Regions from separate parts of the Halothiobacillus diazotrophicus genome, predicted to be linked through region 2. Evidence: predicted binding sites of a transcription regulator. Region 2 holds the regulator's gene; each other region holds the start of a gene.
The links. The regulator FliA, encoded in region 2, starts transcription of late flagellar genes. The targets are predictions, from matches to a motif close to GCTAAAGTTNNNNNNNNNNCNGCCGATA.

Region 1 (2,272 bases), 140 kb from region 2:
TCGATCTGTGCGCGATCCAGAGCGATTAGTATCCGAAAAAAAGCGTCGGGGCGGCGGGTAATCGCGCGGAGTTCCTGAATGGCGTCCTGGTATTGTTTCTGGATATCGGCGAGTTCGTTCTGGAGGAGAGGGCCCAGATGATCTGCGGCATTCGGCCGGTGGAAATCCGCTTCGGATACGCCCGCTTTCGCCAGCTGTTCGGCGGGCAGATAAATGTGTCCCTGACGACTGTGCCGACCCAGATAGGTCAGGCGTTGCAGTCGATGATGCAGGGCACCGATAGACCGCAAGGCCGCATGCTGCGTTTCCGGAATTTGCAGAATACGGGCATAGGCTTCATGCATCGTTCCACCGGCGCCGTCCAGGTAGGCGAGGAGATCGCGCTGCGTTTCAAATCCTTGGTAATCCAACTCGATGACGGCCGCACCCAGGCGAAGCTCAACCAAGGGAATCAGCGCCATGCGGAGGTTTTCGTGCATGCAGGCGTGCAATGCCAGAAGTATCGGGTGTTCGGCTTGATCAAACGAGAGGGCCTGGTGCAGGGCCTGACGCCACCATTCGAGCTTGTGACGGGCCACCTGCGATTCGGATTGTGTACTCGTGATTTCGGCCAGCGTAAGGTCAAGGGCGCGCAGGGCGATGATGGCGCGACGATCCACATCCTTGAGAGGGACGCAGGCATAACGGAACCCACTGCCGATGGGCGTGGCAATTCGGCTGCATTCCTCGTCGATGTTTGCGGGAGGGGAGGCCGGATGGCTCAATGAAGCATTCATGCGCGCCATGATAGCAACCTGCGACACAAGTTGCGGCGCTTTCACGCTCAGGATGACGCACGCGGACTGCTGTGGGTCATGCCCGCTTGCCTGGGCTGGCTTTGCAATCGATCCTGGCGTTAAAGTATGCGCCGTCCATGACGATACCCTACCATGCCGCTAGGTTATCCCTGTTTATACTCTGGCCAGTCCTGTCCCAAGCAACTCGGAAGAATTCATGAAAAAACCCAGCATCCTGCGTCGTCTGAAATGGTCATTCATTGGCATGGGCGTTCTGATGGGGCTGATATTTCCGGTGTTTGCCAGCTTCTTCGTGACATTCCGAACGGGCATGCTGGAATGGTTCGTTTTGGGGTGCATCGTCTCCGGTATCACGGTCGGCGTCGTAAACTATTGGGTGACCCATGTCGTTATCCTGCGTCAGCTGATGAAGATCGCCTGTCTGGCGACCGCCGTCCGCCAGGGCGACCTGACTGGGAAATGCGATGTGGTGAGCGCCGATTCGGTGGGCGAGATATCCGATAGTGTCAATGGCATGATTCAGACCCTGCATGAGCAGATCGGCGACATCAATCGCGGGAGCGCTTCGCTCAACGAGGCATCCGAGATGTTGCATAACCTGATTGAGCAGGTTCTATCCGGTCAGCGTCGCGTCGAATCCCAACGGGGTCGGGTGATCAGTGAAGTAGACAACCTGTCCTCAAGCGGCACCGCTTTGGAAGCCGCACTGTCGCGCGTGAGCGATCAGGTCCGGGCCATGAAGAACCGCTCTGAACAGGGACAGGGGCAGATCGGTCGTAGCGTGGCGTCCATCCAAGAGGCGATCGGCCGCGTTGAGGAGTCGACGATGCATATACGTGCATTGGTTTCCGCCAAGGATGAGGTCGAGCGTATGGCGTTGACCATTGGTTCCGTGGCCGATCAGACCAATCTTCTTGCCTTGAATGCGGCGATCGAAGCCGCTCGTGCAGGAGAGCATGGACGTGGTTTCGCCGTTGTGGCCGAGGAGGTTCGTGCCCTGGCCAAGCGCAGCCGTGATGCGGCCGTCGAGATTGCCTCCGTGATGGATCGCCTGACCCGGGATGTCAATAATACCGATCGCGCCATGAGCGAGGTTGTCTCCTATTCCCAGCAGGCGGAGACGGCACTGAGCAGTGCCCAGAACGAATTGTCGGAAATCCTGTCTGCCACTGAGCAATCTCTGGCTGCGACCTATGATGTCGAAGCGGACAACATGCGCCATCAGCAGAGTATCGAACGGCTGCATACCGATCTGAGCGCGCTTGTCGACGTGATCGCATCGGGCGCCAAAAACCTGAACCTGGCGAAGAATGCCGTGGATTCCGTGCAGGAGGACAGCAAGCTGTTGGCGACCCTGGTTCATGGATTCCGCATCTGACGTGCTTCCCGATTCGGGTCATTCGATGAGCGCTCAGGGGGAATATGCTGCCAATCATGCGTCATTGCCGAATTGCATGGAATTCGGTCTACAATCA
Region 2 (2,272 bases):
CGGCTGCGCCGCCTCGACCACTGTGAGGGTACGATTTGCTGCCTGCTCCGTCAGGGTGATCACGTAACGGAGCCGATCCCGCGCGTCGGGCATGTCTGCCTTGGTGAGATCGTTCAGACGCTCGTCTTCCGCAAAGGTCATGAGCGCCTCATGGACTTCGCGGGTCATTCGTCCGACTTCCTCGAACACGGTGCTTCGTTGATTCGCGGCCAACGCGGCAATGCAACGGCTGATTTCCGATTCGTCGTCAGCCTCCAGGGCAGCTACCAGCGCCTGGGCATTGGCTAGATTGGCGGCTCTTTGTGCGTTGTCCATTCAATTCGGTCCTGATTTCTTGATTGTTCTGGAGGTTACTGTGCCAATTATTTCTGGCTTTCGTTTGGCAGACGCTTTGCCCGAAATGAGGCAGACGGACAAGAGCGAGCAAATACGCCGCTAGGCGCTCGTCCGCTCGAAGATCTTGTCGATCTTTTCCTTGAGCGTCGGTCCGTTGAACGGCTTGACGACGTAGCCGTTCACGCCGGCCTGGGCCGCCATGATGATCTGCTCCCGCTTGGCTTCGGCAGTCACCATCAAAACCGGAAGGTGGGCTAACGCGGGATCGGCACGCACCGCCTTCAGCAGGTCGATACCAGTCATGCCGGGCATGTTCCAATCGGTCACGAGGAAATCGAAATTGCCCTGCTTGAGCATTGGCAATGCCGTTGCGCCATCATCGGCTTCCTCAATGTTTGTGAAGCCCAACTCCTTGAGGAGATTTTTGACGATCCGCCGCATGGTGGAGAAGTCGTCGACCACAAGGATTTTCATGTTCCGATCCATCTTTTTGCCTCTAATAATCGGTAATTAGCATGCTGCCCCGCAGCGGTTTAAAGTTGATTATCGGCCATCTGGGCCAATTGTTTAATTATATTGGTTAAGCCGTCGATCAACGCCAATCCTTCAATGAGGCTTTCAGACGAAGAATTGCCTTGTTCTGGATTTGGCAAACCCGTGATTCGGACACACCAATCACCGCACCGATCTCCTTCTGATTCATTTCTTCAACGTAATACAGCGACATGACGAGTCGCTCCCGTTCCGGCAAGGCCGCAATGTGCTCGGCCAGCGCCTCGTGAAAACGCTCATTGGTCAAATGGGTGTCGGGTTGATCCGAATGGTCCGGTACATCCAGCGTTTCATCCTGCTCGTCGCCCATGTGATCGAGGGGGGTCAGGCGTACCTGTATCGAATCGTTCAACGCGGAAAAATACTCGTCGAGGGTAATACCCAGAAGATCGCAGACCTCCTGGTCCTTGGCCTCTCGCCCTGTACTGGATTCGATTTCGTGAATGGCCGAAGCGATTTCCCGGTGGCGGCGATGTACCGAACGCGGTGCCCAGTCATTGCGTCGCACCTCATCGAGCATCGCCCCCCGAATCCGGATTCCGGCATAGGTTTCGAACGAGGCGCCCTGGCTTGCGTCGTAGAGACGGGCCGCCTCCAGCAAACCGATCATGCCTGCCTGGATCAGGTCCTCTGCCTGGATATGATCCGGCAGACGATTCATGAGGTGAAATGCGATGCGTTTGACCAGTTGCGCATGTTCCGCCACTACGGACTCGGCCCCGCCGGTGCGAACGTGGGTATACATGGCGCGAACGTTCATTTACAACACTTCCATATCGGGTTCGGATTGCTGGACCAGTCGCTCGATGAAGAACTGCAGATGCCCCGCTACGCCCTTGGGAGCAGGCCAGCGGCCGATCTGGTCGGCAATCTCGAAGAAGGCGCGGGACGAACGGGAACTGCTGAAGGTCTGAACGACGGTTTTCTGGCGCTGGATCGCGCGACGCAGATAGTCGTCGAACGGCACCGAGCCCAAATGGATCAAGGTGACGTCCAGGAACCGGCCGGCAGCCATATTCAGTTTTTCGAACAATCTTCGTCCTTCGCCCGCGTCCCGGACCATATTCGCCACCACCTGAAAACGCTGAACGCCATGATCGCGCGAAAGAACCTTGATCATGGCGTAGGCATCCGTGATGGAAGCTGGCTCATCGCAGACCACGACGATCACGTCGCTGGCGGCCTGCGAGAAACGAACCACAGAATCGGCAATGCCCGCCGCCGTGTCAACCACCATCACGTCCACCGGGCGCTGGAGGGCGCCGAAGGCGTGGATCAGGCCGGTGTTTTCGGCCGCGCTCAATTCCGCCATATGCTTGATGCCGCTCGCGGCAGGCAGGACACCAACGCCCTCGGGACCTTCAATCAGGATGTCGTCGAGACT
Region 3 (2,272 bases), 930 kb from region 2:
GGTCGGCAGAATGTTCAACACGTCTCCGGATTGCGGTGCTCCTGAGAAGGTGACGTTCATCCCGGGGAGACTCAAGGTGCCGCCAGAGGCAACGGTCAGAGGCGCCGCGCCATTATCAGGCTGCGTGCGCACCTGCCAGTTAGCTCCGTCGAAACGCGCCTGATAGGTCTGCCCCGTCAACAACGTCGGATCCGTATAGGTACCGACGGCCGATCCGGTGCCCTGGTTGGTGGGCAGTGCGGTCGTCTGCGGCGCGAAGCCCGACACATCCGTAAACAGATTGGTGCCGGGATTGCCGTTGAGATCCACACCCGCCGTCTGATTCTGGTTGACCTGATCCGCCAGGACCAGCGCCGCCCGTCCCAGCTGATTGCGCAAGGGCGTGACCAACTGGCTCTGAGCCTGCAGCATCCCCCCCAGCGTACCGCCGGTCACACGGGAAGTGATATCCGCACCGCCCAGCGTGACGTTCAACCCCGACGGCAGATTGCCAACGCTAACCGTCGTTGCATGGTCGTTCAACACGAGGGACTGGCCACTGGCCAGGGTGAGGTTGATATTGCCCTGATTATCGCTGTTTGCCGTCACGTTGATCTGCTCGGAGATCTTGTTGATCAACAGATCCCGCTGGTCCATCAGATCATTGGGCGGCGCGTTGGGGTTGGTTGCCAACGCCTTGCTGATTTCCCCGTTGAGCGAGGCAATCTGCCCGGCATAGGTATTAATCTGACGGCCGATGTCCGAAGCCTGCTGACCGATCTGCGAATCCAGGTTCTGCAACTGGCTGTCGATCCGGTTGAATTCGTTGGTCAACGCCTGCGCCGAACCCAGGAAGGCCGACCGAGCGGTGGGATCGGTCGGATTGCTGGCGATGGCCTGCGTCGCATTGAAAAAGTCCTGCGTCTGCTGCGCGATGCCGGTGCTGGTATCCCCGAGCAGTTGTGTGGCTTGGCTCGTGAAGTCCTTCAGGAAGCTCAAGCGGTTGTTTTCCGAAGTTGCACTGTTGAGTTGACTGGTGATGAACTGGTCATAGCTCCGGGTGATTGAAGCCACCTGAACACCCGAGCCGACATAGCTCCCTTGCTGAAACTGCGGGGGCATCGTCGTCAGGTTCACTCTCTGGCGCGAATAACCCGGCGTATTGGCATTCGCCACATTATGGCCGGTCGTGGCCAAGGCCTGCTGCATGGCCAGCAGGCCGGTTACGGAATTACTCATCAAGTCTGGCATGGCCAAAACCTCTTTAGCGGGATACTCGAGCTATCGGCTCATTTCTGGAAAACTTTAGCACCAGATACCGAAAAGCCTACTGATTTTATTCAGGAAGCGGCGGACTCAGACGTCGCATCGGGGATCCGCCCCGAATGCATGATGGCAATCAGTTTATCCGCATACTGGGGATCCGTGGCATAACCCGCCTTTTGCAGGGCGCGCGCAAAGGCATCCGGATCCCCCTTGCTCGACAACGCCTGGCTGTAGCGCGGATTTTCCTGCAGAAACTGCACGAAATCGTTGAAGGAAGACGCGATGGAGTCGTATGCCCGGAATGCCGCCTTGCGCGTCACCATGGCGCCGCCTTCGAATTCCAGCGTATTCACCGTTTGCTGGGCGCCCTGCCAGGAGGGGTCCGCCTTGATCCCGAAAAAATTGTAATTCTGACGGCCTTGCGCATCGACAGGCAGGTGCTTGCCCCAACCCGTTTCCAGGGCGGACTGGGCCACCAGCACCTTGGCCGGAACCCCCAATTTCCGTGCGGCCGCCTGTGCATGCGGCATGATCGCGTCGACGAACGCCTCCGGCGAGTCCCAGTACTTCGGCGTCTGGGCGGTCGAAATCGGATTGACCGACGTACCGCCCGAACCGGGCGCCGTATCGCCGGAAGCGGTTGCTTCGGGGCCGGTCGGCGGACGGTGCAGGGCGAACGGGCGCAACGTCATGTCCCGAGGCGGCAACTTGAATGCGCGGGGCGGCGCATCCACCGGCTGACTGCTGGCGATGCTGGCATTGTGCAAGGGAAAAGCCATGCCCTGAGGGATGGCCGCCTGGCTGGAGGTATCCTGTCGCAGCTGCTGCTCGATCATCCTTGCCAGGCCGATTCCGCCGTGCGCCGCAATCTTCTGCGACACTTCCTGATCCATCATGCTCTGGAAGGTCTTGCTCTGTTCGCTGTCCAGCAATCCATTCTGCGGCGTGGCATCCCGCATGGACTTCATCATCATGTTGATGAACTGCGTTTCGAACTGATGCGCCACCGTTTTCAGCGCGGCACGCG

Region 1: a site for FliA is predicted at 895-922, ahead of A9404_RS03245 (methyl-accepting chemotaxis protein). Genes of this name have one in related genera too.
Region 3: a site for FliA is predicted at 1,262-1,289, ahead of flgK (flagellar hook-associated protein FlgK). Genes of this name have one in related genera too.

The regions. Positions count from the first base shown of each region.
Region 1 covers NZ_CP016027.1:711,962-714,233, reverse strand. The annotation lists gene A9404_RS03250 (phytoene/squalene synthase family protein) at 1-785, opposite strand, end outside; gene A9404_RS03245 (methyl-accepting chemotaxis protein) at 994-2,175, shown strand.
Region 2 covers NZ_CP016027.1:852,305-854,576, forward strand. The annotation lists gene A9404_RS03795 (protein phosphatase CheZ) at 1-315, opposite strand, end outside; gene cheY (chemotaxis response regulator CheY) at 436-822, opposite strand; gene A9404_RS03805 (RNA polymerase sigma factor FliA) at 929-1,648, opposite strand; gene A9404_RS03810 (MinD/ParA family protein) at 1,649-2,272, opposite strand, start outside.
Region 3 covers NZ_CP016027.1:2,830,443-2,832,714, reverse strand. The annotation lists gene flgK (flagellar hook-associated protein FlgK) at 1-1,218, opposite strand, end outside; gene flgJ (flagellar assembly peptidoglycan hydrolase FlgJ) at 1,320-2,272, opposite strand, start outside.